Novipirellula caenicola: one gene and its partner. Each later gene encodes a partner of the first gene's protein in a complex. Links are inferred from orthologs where the notes say so. Each region holds a gene or a part of one and is shown on either strand. Other genes may lie near its edges.

Evidence for each region. The genes of interacting proteins can lie anywhere in the genome.
Region 2: the proteins of uvrB (region 1) and ABEA92_RS19305 are in contact, whole or in part, in a crystal structure (PDB 7EGT), measured with the Thermus thermophilus proteins. The link is inferred for Novipirellula caenicola from one-to-one orthologs. Residues at the interface, in WP_096411307.1 of Thermus thermophilus: Glu23, Leu25, Arg26, Asp27, Gly28, Glu29, Arg30, Phe31, Arg55, Glu326, Asp327, Phe328, Glu379, Ser382, Gln383, His398, Gly400, Arg401; in WP_096412145.1 of Thermus thermophilus: His654, Arg656, Phe657, Gln666, Asp668, Glu669, Lys680, Arg681, Leu682, Ser683, Lys685, Tyr686, Ala687.

Annotation. Positions count from the first base shown.
Region 1 is NZ_BAABRO010000026.1:13,467-20,998, reverse strand. What follows is about bases 3,151-6,040. They hold uvrB (excinuclease ABC subunit UvrB), read right to left. Parts: upstream 5,710-6,040; coding sequence 3,592-5,709; downstream 3,151-3,591. Other genes in these bases: ABEA92_RS28425 (ComEA family DNA-binding protein), read right to left, coding at 5,998-6,040. Outside these bases: ABEA92_RS28440 (sigma-54-dependent transcriptional regulator), read left to right, coding at 271-1,704; ABEA92_RS28435 (sialidase family protein), read right to left, coding at 2,016-3,149; more of ABEA92_RS28425, read right to left, coding at 6,041-6,423; nadC (carboxylating nicotinate-nucleotide diphosphorylase), read left to right, coding at 6,787-7,532. UniProt on the Escherichia coli protein: The UvrABC repair system catalyzes the recognition and processing of DNA lesions. A damage recognition complex composed of 2 UvrA and 2 UvrB subunits scans DNA for abnormalities.
Region 2 is NZ_BAABRO010000010.1:292,833-300,503, reverse strand. The notes cover bases 1,653-4,681. They hold ABEA92_RS19305 (ATP-dependent helicase), read right to left. Parts: upstream 4,330-4,681; coding sequence 1,975-4,329; downstream 1,653-1,974. In the rest of the region: ABEA92_RS19315 (5-(carboxyamino)imidazole ribonucleotide synthase), read right to left, coding at 1-858; purE (5-(carboxyamino)imidazole ribonucleotide mutase), read right to left, coding at 914-1,420; ABEA92_RS19300 (DUF2237 family protein), read left to right, coding at 4,993-5,364; ABEA92_RS19290 (hypothetical protein), read left to right, coding at 6,542-6,694; ABEA92_RS19285 (DUF6851 domain-containing protein), read left to right, coding at 7,060-7,671. UniProt on the Escherichia coli protein: A helicase with DNA-dependent ATPase activity. Unwinds DNA duplexes with 3'-5' polarity. Translocates on single-stranded DNA with 3'-5' polarity. Initiates unwinding more efficiently from a nicked substrate than double-stranded DNA.

The sequences.
Region 1 (7,532 bases):
GACCAATTCTTAATGGTGACCTAGATACCTGTATCACTCCGCATCCGCAGAGTTTGCTGGTATTTAGCACGACCTCACCGCTGTTCCGTCATCCGGCTGGGCAATTGCCCCAGACGAAGGGTGCAGGACCGTGACGAGCGCCAATCAAACGGCGAACCCAATCAGCAAACTCCTTCGATCTCCGGAGGTGATTGCTGGCATACCTTGACCGGTATGGCGACCTTTGGCAACGCAACATCCGTCTCACGCCCTTTCGATCTACAAATCATCATGAGCGCACCTGCATCGATCCTGTTAGTCGACGACGACCAACATCTCGCCGATTCCATGGCGCAGTGGTTGCGCGAGATGTCCCACTATATAGAGACAGCGGGAACGTTGGCAGCAGCCAAAGCAGCATTAAAAAAACAAAAATTTGATTTGCTGATCACCGACCTCCGTCTCGGAGCAGACGACGGATTTGATCTGATCGGTTACACCAAAAAACAACACCCGGACACCTCGGTGTTGGTGATCACCGGCTACGCGACTCCGGACACCGCCGTCCAAGCGGTCCGCGCCGGCGCGTTTGATCTATTGACGAAACCGTTGATCGACGACGAATTGACGCTGGCGATCGAACGCGCCGTCCAACAGCGTAAGATCGCCCAAGAAAACGAGACGCTACGTTTGCAGCTGGACCGCCGCAGCGGAATGGAAAACATCCTCAGTCACGATTATCGAATGCTGAAGGTATTTGATGTCATTGACAGTGTGGCGGACGCCCGGGCCTCGGTGTTGATCACCGGCGAAAACGGCACCGGCAAAAGCATGATTGCTCGCGCGATCCATGCTCGTAGCTCGCGGCGAAATGGCCCCTTTGTCGAAGTTGCTTGCGGGGCGTTGCCCGACACGCTGCTAGAAAGCGAGTTGTTCGGCCATGTTTCAGGCGCATTCACCGGCGCCAACCATGACAAGCTTGGCAAATTCGATATGGCCGACGGTGGGACGTTGTTCTTGGACGAAATCGCAACGGCAACTCCGGCAATGCAAGTCAAGCTGCTGCGTGTATTGCAAGAATTCAAATTCGAGCCGCTCGGAGGCAACGAAACCCACTCGGTCGACACTCGCGTTATTCTGGCTACTAACGAAGATCTGACCGGCGCGGTAACCAGTGGCGCGTTCCGCCAGGATTTGTACTACCGAATCAATGTGGTGAACATTGTTCTGCCACCGCTACGTGAACGCCCCGGCGACGTCACCTTATTGGTGGACCATTTCCTCACCGAAGCAGCGGAGTCGTGTGGCCGAGAGATCGAAGGGTTTGACCGCGAGGCGATCGCGGCGCTACAAAGCTACAATTGGCCGGGGAACGTGCGTCAACTCGAAAACATTGTCGAACGTGCGGTCTTGCTTGGCCGAGGACCGGTGTTGACGATCGACGATCTGCCACCCGAGGTAACTGGGCGAACGTCCGATGTGGTTTTTGCCAGTCCAGGGACCAGCACGCCCAACCGCGTCAACCACGCGATTGGGCAGATCGATGGCAAAACACTCCGTGAAGCCTTGGAAGCTCCAGAGCGTGAAATCATCCTGCAATCGCTACGTTCCCACCACTGGAATCGAGCCGCCACGGCAGACGCGTTGGACATCAACCGCACCACGCTGTACAAGAAAATGAAACGACTCGGTTTGGACGACCCTCGCCTACAATACGCAAACTAAGAATACAAACGTACTAGGCTCTGTCTAAATGCCGTAGCGGAAATCGTCAACGGCTTGTTGCTTTAGTCCAAATGCGAATTGCAATAGTGAGCCGTGGGTCGTAAGGCACCGGGTACCGCGTGGGACCCGGCCGCTGACGCGTCACGGCTCAATAAATCAACAAGTCGTTAACGGTTTGTTGATTTAATGAAGTTTCTAGTCCGTCAATGGTGTATTCGACGGACTAGGAAGTCCATCGTACGACTAAAACAACAAGCCGTTAACGAATTCCGCTGCCAAGTTTCCGCCTCGGATGCGTTCTCAGACAGTGCCTACTGCGAATCCACCCGTTTGTCGATTTCAGACAGCTGAAAACGCGTGCTGACGACCGAGTGTTTCTCGGGCCCTGGGCGATACTTGATGTAGGTCGTTGCGTAGAGGGTGCCATCGCTTAGACGCTCGAGTCCTGGATAGCCACAGTCGAAAACATTGCGTGCGTGGTTGTGTAGTAGCTTGATCCGATATTGGCCGGGGCGTCCGTGTTTGATGTCGTCATAGGTGCCCACCCAAGCGACAAAGTGCCCCTTCGTTTTGCTGCTGGGGGCTTGATCGCGAAACGCGATGACCCAGCGTCCATCGGCAGCTTGGATGCCCATATGGCGATCCCCCGTCACCCCCCAAGCGGTATCGACCGGCTCGCTCCACGTTTCGCCTTCGTCTTGAGAGAACATCATCAAACTGTTGCCGGTGTGGGTATTTTCACGCATCAAACAGCACAGTTCGTTTCCATCGGGTGATCGTAGCACGAACGGTTCGCATGGATTTTTACCGTCCACGGCCGCAACCACTTTGGGATCCGACCAAGTCATCCCTCCATCGGACGAGATCGACTGCAACACATTGAGTGGGGTTCGGTCTTGGCCGTCGGGGCCTTTGTGATAGAGTCCAAGGTAGCGTCCATCGTTTAGCCGAATCACGCTGCTAAACGTCATCACACAGGGAAAACCGAGCGGCGGCATTTCCTTCCACGTCTTGCCATCGTCTTCACTCATGATGCTTGGCATCCCAGGGCCGCCTCGTTTACCCAGTGCAGCTGAAAACACCCACAACCGGGCGACTCCTTGCGGGTCCACCATGCGATAGATGCTGGGACAATTTTGATGCGTTGAAAATCCGGGTGGCAGTGTGGAATCCAGACGCACCCAACTTCGTCCACCATTGTCGCTTCGCGCCATCGGCCCCGCCGCCCCCCCATGGTTGATACACCACACACAAAACAGCGTGTCGCTGCCAGGCAATTTCAGCGTCGTGGGGTGTCCTTGGTAGGTTTGCGGTGTGCCCTCGGCGATCACGAGTTGACGTTCGGTTTCTCCGGAAAGATCGATGGTCGGCAAACGATTGGATTCCTCGGCCAACGTGATCGTCGCAGATGAAACCAAACCGACGCACAACCAAAATCGACTCATTACGAAATTCACTAGAGACCTCACGATGACTTGCGGAGAAATTGATTCGCCCCCTCTGGAAACGCGGGGAACGCAGGAAACCCGCGAAAGACGCTCGGCAGCCCGGTCGACAGCGATTCGAATTGGCGGCGATGTGTCAGTTCGAACCGCAGGCGTTAAAGGTCGAGGGATGGGGTCGACGAACGTTTTTGGCAGGTAACGCCCCATCAATTTTAATGGCTCGCCCACAGGAATGCGACCGAATCAGACCAAAAGTCTATACACCAAGCAGCGAAAGGCTTTGGGGACGAATGGGTATCACGATCATTGATTTACCGCCGAACGCCACGCGGCCAATGCCATCGACTTTGGCCCAAACTGAGTGGTTTTTATAGCGGAGCGACGCGAGTTTCGGAGTGTCGCCGTCAGCCCGAGTGAGTGAAGCAAGTTCGAGCCTACCCCCTTACCCGCGATTGGGACGGGGGACGTTTTTACGGCCGGCTCCCTTGACGCCTTTGCGACGTTTCTTTTGGATTCCGGTCGCTTCGCTTTTGGTCGTGAACTCGACTTCCGAGATCGGTTTGCCGATGTTCTCTTTCAACTGCAGCACCCGGTCACGCAGCGACGCGGCTCGCTCGAACTCGAGATCCTCGGCAGCTGACAACATTTCACGCTCGAGTGCTTCGACATATTCCAATGTGATGTAAACCGTCTCGGCCTCGCTTTTTGCCAGCGCCGTCTCTTTCTTGCGTTTTGCAGCATCGGAATCGATTCCCGTCCGAATCGATTTCAAGATGGTCTGGGGAACGATCCCGTGTTTGGCGTTGTACTCTTCTTGGATCTTTCGTCGGCGGCTCGTTTCTTCGATCGCCATCTGCATCGATGCCGTCACTTTGTCGGCGTACAGAATGACCTTCGAATTCGCATTCCGAGCGGCGCGTCCGATCGTTTGGATCAAACTGGTTTCGCTACGCAGAAAGCCCTCTTTATCGGCATCCAAGATGGCCACTAACGAGACTTCGGGCAAATCCAGGCCTTCTCGCAATAAGTTGACACCGACCAAACAATCGAAGCGACCGGTGCGAAGTTCCTGCAGCAAATCAACACGTTCGAACGCATTGAGTTCGCTGTGTAACCAACGACAACGCACGTTTTGTTCTTGAAAGAACGTGGAAAGGTCTTCGGCCAACCGCTTTGTCAACGCGGTCACCAGCACACGTTCATTTTTCTCGGCGCGGATGCGGATCTCGTTTAGCAAGTGATTCACTTGGCCTCGCGCCGGAATCACCTCGACAACGGGATCGAGCAAACCGGTGGGCCGAATGATCTGTTCAACCACCTCGCCTCCGGTACGGTTCAATTCGTACTCGGCGGGCGTTGCACTAACGAAACAAATCTGCCCCGTTCGCTCTTCCCATTCTTCGAATTTCAGCGGGCGGTTGTCTAACGCACTCGGCAAACGGAATCCATGTTCGACGAGGGTTGTTTTTCGGCTGCGGTCTCCGGCGTACATTGCCCGAACTTGCGAAACCGTCACATGCGACTCGTCGACAAACGTAATAAAGTCGTCGGGAAAAAAGTCGTACAAGGTATCGGGGGTCGCACCAGGCGGCTTGCCCGACAGCGGACGACTGTAGTTTTCAATCCCTGGACAATGCCCAACTTCGCTAAGCATTTCCAGATCAAACCGCGTGCGAGCCGAGATCCGCTGGGCCTCGAGCAGCTTGCCTCGCTGTTGAAACAGTTCGACCTGCTGCGTCAATTCTTCGCGGATCGAACGAATCGCATTTTGAATACGATTTTCGGGCATCACAAAATGTTTGGCGGGATAGATGTAGAGACTATCGACCGTTTTGATTGTCTCGCCCGACACAGGGTTGATCAGCGAGATTTGTTCAATCTCGTCACCCCACATTTCGATTCGATAAGCGAATTCTTCGTAGCTCGGCCACAGCTCGATGCTGTCGCCGCGGACGCGAAACTTGCCACGTTCAAATGCCACGTCATTGCGTTCGTAGAGCACGTCAACAAACTTCAGCAACAAGTGGTCGCGTCGCGTCTTTTCGCCCTTTTGAAGCGAAACGATCAACTGCTTGTAATCCTCGGGCGATCCCAATCCGTAAATACTGCTGACCGATGCGACGATCACGACGTCACGGCGGCTGACCAATGAACTTGTCGTCGCCAAACGTAGCCGGTCGATCTCTTCGTTGATCGACGAATCCTTTTCGATATAGACATCACGCTGGGGGATGTAGGCTTCGGGTTGATAGTAGTCGTAATAGCTTACGAAATAGTGAACCGCGTTCTCGGGAAAGAATTCGCGAAATTCGCCGTACAGCTGAGCGGCCAGGGTTTTGTTGTGGCTGAGGATCAGCGCAGGGCGGCCCAGATTGGCGATCACGTTGGCCATCGTAAACGTCTTGCCCGTGCCGGTCGCTCCGAGCAAGGTTTGAGCGGACCGCCCCGCCAAAAACCCTCGCGTCAGCTCTGCAATCGCTTGCGGTTGGTCTCCCGCAGGCGGAAACGGCTGATTGAGGTGAAATTCGGCGCGGGGAAGCTTTTTTGATTTGGACGTCATGGATCGTTCCACAGGCGGTCATGGTGACATGCGTTGACCGCTTCACTGTAACGAAGAACCGCGAAAACGACGATGGTCCGGCCTTGAAAATCAGAACCCGACATGTGAGTTCTGAAGCAAAGCGTTCATCACAACCCGAAGCGTTAGCGAGGGAATCTCGATCATGATTCGGTCCCTCGCTGACGCGTCGGGTTGTGATTTGCCGGCAGAAACGACAACAGCGTCATTTCAGAACGCGTGAGCGAGGGACTGCGAAACGCCACAATTCGCGGTGTTTGAGGATGGCGTTTACTGTTGGTTCGTCGCGATCGCCTCATGCGGGGGAGCGATTTCATCTTGCGGCGAAGCGACCTCGACACAGCAGTACTCAGCAATCTCGGCAATGGTTTTGGGACCGATCCCCGGTACGCGGCGGAGATCCTCGACCGATTCAAATCGCCCACGCTGTTGACGATCCTGGACGATGCGTTTGGCAAGCACCGGGCCGACCGTCGGCAGCAGCGACAATTCATGTTCGGCCGCGGCATTGACGTCCAAGCACAGTAGTTTTGCGTCCGCATCACGGCGGGGCTCGGCCCGCGGCAATTCGTGATGCATGGCAATCCGCCCGCCCAACATCCCAAAACAAACCAACAAAACCACCGCTAATGTCCACTGCACCGAGGGCTGCAGCAGAGGCGAATGCCGCGTGGGGGTTGGGGGAATTGGATTCATCGATCCGAGATTAATATCGAGTTACGGTTCGCTCATTATCCGCGATCGAGCCGGACGAAAACAACGCATCACTTCGACGGCAGGTCCACTTTTTGGCAAAAACGCTACAATGCTAGCGAGCTTGCTGTGATGCGATCGCACGATCGATCGACAACATCGCTTGCCACCGTCCGCGAGCCCAATGTCATCTACTTTAGTAGCGGCACGGCGCGAGCCGTCCGGTTGCGGCGAGTAACGCGTTCGAATTAGACCGGGCGGCTCGCGCCACTCCGCTATAAATACCACCCGGTTAGTGCGAAAGTAGATGGCACATTCCGCTTGCCCCCCAACCATTAACACGAATCGAACCCTGGACGTACATCGATGACTGATTATCCCCGCGTCGAAGCTGACTCGCTGCTCGAAAATGATTTGCGAATGTTGGTTCGACTTTCGATCGCCGAAGACCTCCGTGATGCAATGGACTGGACGACGGTCTGCTTGATCGACGCCGATCGCCAAGGCGGTTGCGAAATCGTGCCTCGCGGCGAGGGCGTCTGCGCGGGACTAGCGACGCTGCCGTGGATTGTGGATGAATTTGATGCATCATTGGAAGTCACGTGTTTGCAAGAGGATGGATCGGATTTGGTCGCCGGTCAATCGATTGCACGCTTGACCGGCAATGCACGTGACTTGTTGACTTGCGAGCGAACGATTTTGAATATCCTCAGCCGGATGTGCGGAGTCGCAACACAGACCCGGCGTTACGCCGAAGTGATCGCATCGACTAGGTCACGATTGTACGACACTCGTAAAACCACACCGGGTTGGCGGTTGCTGGAAAAGTACGCCGTCGGGTGCGGTGGAGGCCATAACCACCGCAGCGGTTTGCACGACGGGTTCTTGATCAAAGACAACCATTTGGCGTTGGCAGGCGATTCGTCGGGACCGATTGCTGCCAGCACGGCCGCGAAAAAAGCGATTCAGTGGCGGGGTGCCAATGTGGAACACTTGGTAGCGCCAACGATGGTTGAGATCGAAGTCGATTCACTCGAGCAATTTCGCGACGTGATTTCAACAAATCCCGACATTATCTTGCTTGATAATTTCTCGCTCGAATCGCTGCGTGA
Region 2 (7,671 bases), on another replicon or contig:
ACTTGTGTGGCAAGCTTCGATCGTCAAGTGACCCGAGTTATGGGGCCGCGGTGCCACTTCGTTGATGATCACTTCCAACTCGCCTTCGGCACTGGGTCGCACAAACATTTCCACGCACAACAGTCCCACGACGTCGAGAGCTTCGGCAGTCATGATCGCAATCTCACGCGCCCGTTGCTGAACGTTGTCGGGCAACGTTGCTGGAACCATGGTCACATCGAGGATGTGGTTGACGTGATCGTTTTCAAAGATAGGGAAGGTGGACGTCCGGCCGTCGACGGTTCGAGCCACCACAACCGAGACTTCGCGATCGAATGCAATCAGTTGTTCGGCCACCCATTCATCACACATCGACCAATCGACATTTACTGCGTCGGCAAGCGTGTTGATGCGATGTTGCCCCTTGCCGTCGTAGCCGCTACGAGCGGTTTTTAAAATCAACGGCAATCCCACGGCGTCTGCCGCGGCAGCCAATGATGTTGCGTCGACGACTTTCGCAAACGGAGCGACTGGAAGTCCTGCGTTTTGGATTGTGTTTTTTTCACGCAAACGATCTTGCGCCGTCGCTAACACGTCCGACGAAGGGTAGGTGGGGGCGTACTGTTGGCACTTGGCAATCGTTGCTTCGGGTATATTCTCGAACTCTAACGTGATCACATCACACTGGTTCGCGAACGCCTCGACCGCGTCCATATTGTTCAGCCGTCCGAAGACACAGCGATGCGCGATCTGGGCTGCCGGCTCTTGCTCGGTTTCGCAGAACACCACCACTTGGTAACCCATCTGAGTCGCGGCGATGGCGAACATGCGGCCCAATTGGCCACCGCCCACCATTCCAATGGTGCTGCCGGGCAGCATCACGTTTGACGCGGGATTGGGATCGTTTTTCAAATTCGTCTCGTTCACGTTGATGCTATAGCTCCGCCGATTCGAGTACTGCGGCAGTTTGTTTCTCGACAAACTCGGCCAATCGTTTTGCCAACGCATCGTCAGACAACGCCAAGATCCGCGCCGCCATCAGCCCTGCGTTCTTGGCTCCGGACGTTCCAATCGACATCGTCGCAACCGGAATGCCGCCGGGCATCTGCACAATCGACAACAGTGAATCGAGTCCCTGCAGGGCTCGGCTTTGCACGGGGACTCCGATCACTGGCAGATTGGTTTCCGAGGCGACCATCCCCGGCAAATGAGCAGCACCGCCCGCTCCTGCGATAATGACCTTCAATCCACGCTGGCTCGCCTGGGTTGCGTAGTTGACCATGCGGGTCGGCGTCCGATGCGCCGATACCACCAATCGTTCGTTGGGGATCTGCAACTCGTCCAAAATATCGGCTGCCGCCCGCATTGTGTCCCAATCATTGCGGCTGCCCATGATCACGCCGACCAAGGCGTCGGTAGGGGCGAATTCGTTTTCACTCATGACAAACTTCGATTCAAATGGTTAGGGACATAAATGACGATTGCGATTGCGGGCACCATCGCTCGCCAAAATTTACAAAACTCAATCCGATCCGCCCACCACATTGATTTCACCAACAGCCCACCTCGACTCGCCCAACACACTCCCCGTAGCGGAAGTCGTCAAGACTTTCGTCCACACCCCCTTCCGTAGCGAAAGTCGTCAACGGCTTGTTGTTTTAGTCGTACGATGGACTTCCTAGTCCGTCGAATCCATCATTGACGGACTAGGAAGTCCATCCTACACCCCCTTGCCGCAGGAACCTTCACTAAATCAACAAGCCGTCAACGACTTTCGTCCATCAACCTCACGGCATCGCAAATCCCGGGCAGCTTGCCGAATGATGAGCCGAGACGCGTAAGCGGCCGGGCCCACGCACTACCCGGTGCCTATCGGCCCTCAGTCCATCAATCTCATTCGCCTCTCGATCAAACCAACACGCCACCAAGTCGTATGTCGTCCTGGCCCGCCCCGCCAGAAACTAAGCCCCCGTTCCGCAACGTTTTGACGTCTGTTTACCCCTCGATCACTTCCAACTTGGCAAACGCCAAACGGAAATTATGTTCGCCATCGTCAAAGCGAACCGTCGCGGTCCGCTTTGGGCCTCGACCGGTGATCGAAACCACCGTGCCTTCGCCGTATTCCATGTGCCGCACCAGCGTTCCTTCGCGGTACGCGGTGACTGGCGTGACGCCTCCATTGAGCATATCGGCCGCGGTCTTCAAACCTGCCACCTGAGCCGATTTTCGTTTCTTGCTTTCGACGCGTTCGGCAATCTCCGCCTCGGGCAATTGGCAAACTTCGTCGTACGCCTTGGCGGCCGACTCGTGCACCGTCGGCCCGGCATCATCCAAGAGCGTGTCGTCGCTTTCGTCCGGCAAGTCCCATGACTCGGGATAGCCGCCGTGGGCGTCAGGATCCTCGTCGAACCAATCGCGGTCCACGGTGCTTTCCACTTTCCTCAGTTCATCCAGTGGCAATTCGTTCAAAAATGGACTCGGTACCGCCGGCCGGGTGTCCCCTCGCACCGTCCGCCGCTTGCACACGCTCAGCTGCAACCGCTGCATCGCCCGCGTGATTCCCACGAACAACAACCGACGTTCTTCTTCAAACCCCGCATCGGTATCCATCGAACGTGAATGCGGCAGCAAGCCTTGTTCGACCCCGACGATATAGATGCAGGGAAACTCGAGTCCCTTCGCCGCATGCAGCGTCATCAACGTCACGCGGTCGTCGGAATCTTCGAACGCGTCCGTGTCCGAAACCAACGCCACCTGTTCCAAAAAGGCCTCTAACGTGCCATCTTCGGGATGCTGGCGGTCGAATTCGACCGCTGCGGAAATGAATTCATCGACGTTGCCAATTGCACTGCTGTCTTGCTGATCGACCGACGATTTTTCTAAGAACGCCTCGTATTTGGTTTCTTCGACCAAGTAACGCAGCAAGTCTTCGAGCGTCGCCGACGCTTTCTTGCTCAGCCGATCATACAACTCGACAAAACGCGTTACAAACGTGGCCGAACGCTTGGCGATCCCTTCGATTTGGTAGACATCGCGAGCCGCTTGCAACATCGGCACCTGGTTCACATCGGCATAGCGTCGCAGTCGTTCGACCGTTTTCGCACCGATGCCACGTGTTGGCACGTTGACGACGCGTTGGAACGCGACATCGTGGCTGGGGTTATTGATCAAGTGCAGGTACGCCAGCAGATCCTTGATCTCTTTCCGCTGATAGAATTCGACGCCGTTGATGATTTGGTAAGGCAAACCACGGCTTCGCATCGAATGCTCTAACGAACGTGTCAGCGCATTCATTCGGCACAGCACCGCAAAATCACGCGGCCGCATCCCTTCGACTCGAATCGCGTTGGCGATTTCGTCCGCGATCCCGTCGGCTTCCTGGTACCCGTCTTCGTACATCCTCAAAACGACCGGATCGCCTTCGGGATTGTGGGTGTACAGATCTTTTTGTTTTCGCTTTTGGTTATGCCGAATCAACTGGTCCGCAACACGCAAGATGTTAGGTGTGCTGCGATAGTTCTGTTCCAAACGAACTGTGGTGACCGACGGGTAATCCTTTTCGAAGTCGAGGATGTTGTTCAAATCCGCACCGCGCCATCCGTAGATCGATTGATCCGGGTCACCGGTCACCGCGAGGTTCGCATTGTTGATCGACAACCCACGGACGATCGCGTATTGGGCCAAGTTCGTGTCTTGGTATTCGTCAACCAAGATGTACCGGAAACGTGCATCCAAATCCTCGCGTAGTTCGGGATTGTTTCGCAACATGATTGCGACATGGAACAACAGATCGTCAAAATCAACGGCGTTGGCCGTCAGCAATTGCTGCTGGTACACCGGATAGACTTTTGCGGCAACCGCATCCCCGGTCCGGCTGGACGCCGACAACATCATCTCCGGCGTGACCAAGCGGTTTTTGGCGCTACTGATGATCGAGGTGATTTGTTCGGGCGACGTATGGCTGGTCGAAACGTTGGCAGCGGCGATCGCCCGCTTCATCGCCTGCTTCGAATCCGCAGTGTCATAGATCGAATAATTTTCGGCCAATCCGACCAACGACGCGTAGCGACGAAGCAATTGGGCGCAGAAACGGTGGAACGTTCCCATCCAAACAGGCTGGCCCGGTGCCAATTGGCCGACACGAGCTCGCATTTCGTCCGCCGCCTTGTTGGTAAACGTCACCGCAGCGATTTGCGAAGGCGAGACTCCTTGCGAAATCATGTAAGCGATGCGGTGCGTGACCACGCGAGTCTTTCCTGAACCAGGGCCGGCCAAGATCAATAGCGGTCCATCGATGTGCGTGACCGCTTGCTTTTGAGACTCGGTCAGTCCTTTGAGGATGGCGTCCATGTCAGAAATCTCGAGATAGAAAAGCCGGGACGGAAGAGGCGGGAAACAAACCGGCGTGAAATACAGAGCCGGGGTTGAAACAGAGAAGGGAAACGGCGACACGTTCCTTTGACGCCTCATGATACCGACTCTGGCAAATCTGCGTTAGTGTCCCCACGCGTCCGCTTCGCCGGCCACCCGCAGATCAGCTCCGCTTCGGCCATTGGAGGCTGCGCTGTTGTCGTTTTTCCCGGCATATCCCAACCCGACGCGTCAGCGAGGAACCGAGAAAATATCGAGATTCCTTCGCTCACGCTTCGGGTTGTGAAAAACTCGCAACTGCAAAACTTACGCGTCGGGTTGGGATAAAAACGCGACTTCAAAACTTCGGCCGGGGGGTGAGCACGAGCGATGAAAAAACGGACTCTTGGTAACAGTGGCTACACCGTGGCCGTTGCACTGCCGAATTCAAACTTGCGATCGAGTCCGCGTCGGTTCGCCATTGCAGGCGATAGGAATCAGCCGAGGCGATGCATTTTTTTTAGGAACGGGGGCCCAATGCCAGCGAGCATGAGGCATCCCCCGCTACAGAGACTTGGTAAGATAGAATGGTTAGAATGGACTGTCCGACTGCATTCGCTGCGGATGTAATTTGACGATCAAACGCATGGGAAAAAGGCATCAATGGCTGGAAAAAACGTTTTAGGCGGCGAACTCGCCAGCTGCAGTACCGATCCACTAACCGGGTTTTACCGCGACGGATGCTGTAACACCGGAGCGTCTGATTCGGGGTTACACGTCATTTGCGCCAAGATGACGGCCGAATTTTTGGAATTCAGTCGATCGCGAGGCAATGATCTGAGCACTCCGAACCCGATGTTCCGATTTCCCGGATTGCGTCCCGGTGACCGCTGGTGTTTGTGTGCTGCCAGGTGGAAGGAGGCGTATGACGCAGGCAAAGCGCCGCCAGTGGTGCTCGAAGCGAGTCACATCAGCGCGTTAGAGTTTGCCTCAATCGAAGAATTGCAGGAGCACGCGGTGCTCGAAGAAGAATGAAAAAAATTGGGTTCAGATAGGGCTTGCGGCCACGAACCTGATTGCTAGAATCCCTGTCATCTGAAGAGGGCAACCCACTGGGAGGTCCTTCAACGGATCAGCGAGCACCCCTAGCTCAATTGGATAGAGCATCGGTCTACGGAACCGAAGGTTAGAGGTTCGAATCCTCTGGGGTGTACTTGCCGAGAAGCCATGAACCGCCAAGGTTTATGGCTTTTTTTGTGCGTCGACGTGGACTCAAGAAAATTTTTCTTAGTGTCTGGCCGTTCCGTTGCCTTTTGTGTCGACGGTTGCTGTGCTGTTTCCTGTAGGAATGGCAGTTCTGCGGGCGGGGCCCGATCCTCGGTTCTGAACTCGCTTGATGGGCCAGCTGATGAAAAATTCTCAGCCCGGTTTAGCGACGGTTTGAATTCTTGCCAGCCGCATTTGTGATCAGCAGCGGGGCGATTTTCGTGAGATGCCCGTTGGCGTCGGCCACTGGCAGGCCCCAGTCCTCAGCGATCCCGCAGTCGGTTGGCCCGCGAATCACGCGAATGAACGCGAATCGAGTGGGCAGCACAAAACCGCCGCGGTGTTCTCTCCTTTTACGGCGGAAAAATTTCGCAGAAGCTCGTTCGGCAGTATCGTATGCACTCGCGGAATAATCTTGCCACTGATTTCATGTGTCTCTGACGCAAACCGGTGAATCCGTTCTGCTGCCATTGGTATCGACAGCAATATTGATGCGACAGAAAAATTGAGATGTCGTAATCTCCGAAATTTGTTTTCGCCGTCGGACGCTTTTGTCTCACCGCTGGCGAGACTATTGCCGGGTCTTGGATTGTTCGCTCAATCAAGAGACCAAAAGCATCCGAGTCTTGGATATGATACGGAACTTTTGCCATAGTGTTAATTCAGTCTCAGTAAGAGCGATCCTATCCTCGGCGAATGAATTGGCCCAACCTGTCCGCAAAAAATGACAACGCAATGATCTGGAGATAACCACCGTCCAAGTCGTCTGCTGTAAACTATTGTATCGGTTTTCGTTCGCTCGCCTTAAGCCCCGATGGATTTTCGGTTGCCGCGCTGGTTGGTTCCAAGCTGCGTGTCGTCGATCGCAAGGGACGCCGAGTCAAATGGAGAGCGCAAGGGCACAACGATTGTGTAGTGGTGGTGGCGTATTCGCCCCGATGGCCGGATGCTTGCCTCCGGTGGACTCGACAGTGTGGGCAAATTGTGGGACTCCGATAGCGGAAAGCTGATCGCCACGCTGGCCGAGCATGTGTCGGGCGGAGGTAATCGCGATGAAACAGCTGGCGTTTGGCTGTGGCTGGCCAAACGCGAGCCTTAGCCCATGAGCCGTGAGAGGTATCGATTACTGCTGTAGCGGAGCTCGCATGGCCGATGCCATCGATCGGAAATCGACTCGAGTTAATCGTCGGCATCTTCGGGTAAGTAAACTAGCTCTTGCCTGCACGATCAAAAATTGCAAAGTTGTATCAGCTAGTTGGCACCGAGGTCGCGACAATACGATGACTGGACGTGCAAACGGTTAAGATTTGTGCAATCAATAAAGTGAAGGTGTAACATGAACGATTCTGGCTTAACGTTCAACTTGTTACTACATCAAGCCTCGTCTTCCAATCGCGGAACCCGCTTTCCGCACAATGATCTCGGCGTTTTGGATGGTGATGAGATATTCGAATGCGAACCATCATGAATCGCAAGCAAATTCGATACGGACATCGGCAACCTCGCTATCAAAGTCTAGAGGATCGGATGCTGCTTGCCGTTGGCTTGCAATCACCCTACCAACCGTTGGACGTAAATATCGATCTTGCGGTCGATGCACAGGATGCCCGCGACGTGATCGGCATTTTGCAAACCGGGCACGCCGCAGCGGATGAGTCGGTCAAAGCCACCGGCGTGTTTGCTGACGTTAGCGGTGACAATCATGTCACGCCACTCGACGCGTTGCGGATCGTTAACCACCTTGATCGGCAATCTCCTACGATTGCAGCAAAACTGATTGACGACTCTGGCGGTGACGGCGAGCAACGGTACGATTTGGTGACACAGGAGTTGGGATTGCAGGTGCGAACTCGGGGGATCAATGAGCTTCAAGTGCTAATCAACGACCTGGCAATCAGTCAGTTGCTGATGGTCGATGATGGTGAAGATTTTTTACTGACGTCGACCATGATCGAATCCGCATTGGGGGCACCGCTTACCGATGGAGTGCAGACGATCGAACTTCGCGATCGAGAATCCGGTTTTCGTTGCGAGTTTGAAGTCGTCCTCGATCGAACCTCTCCCCAACCCATTTTT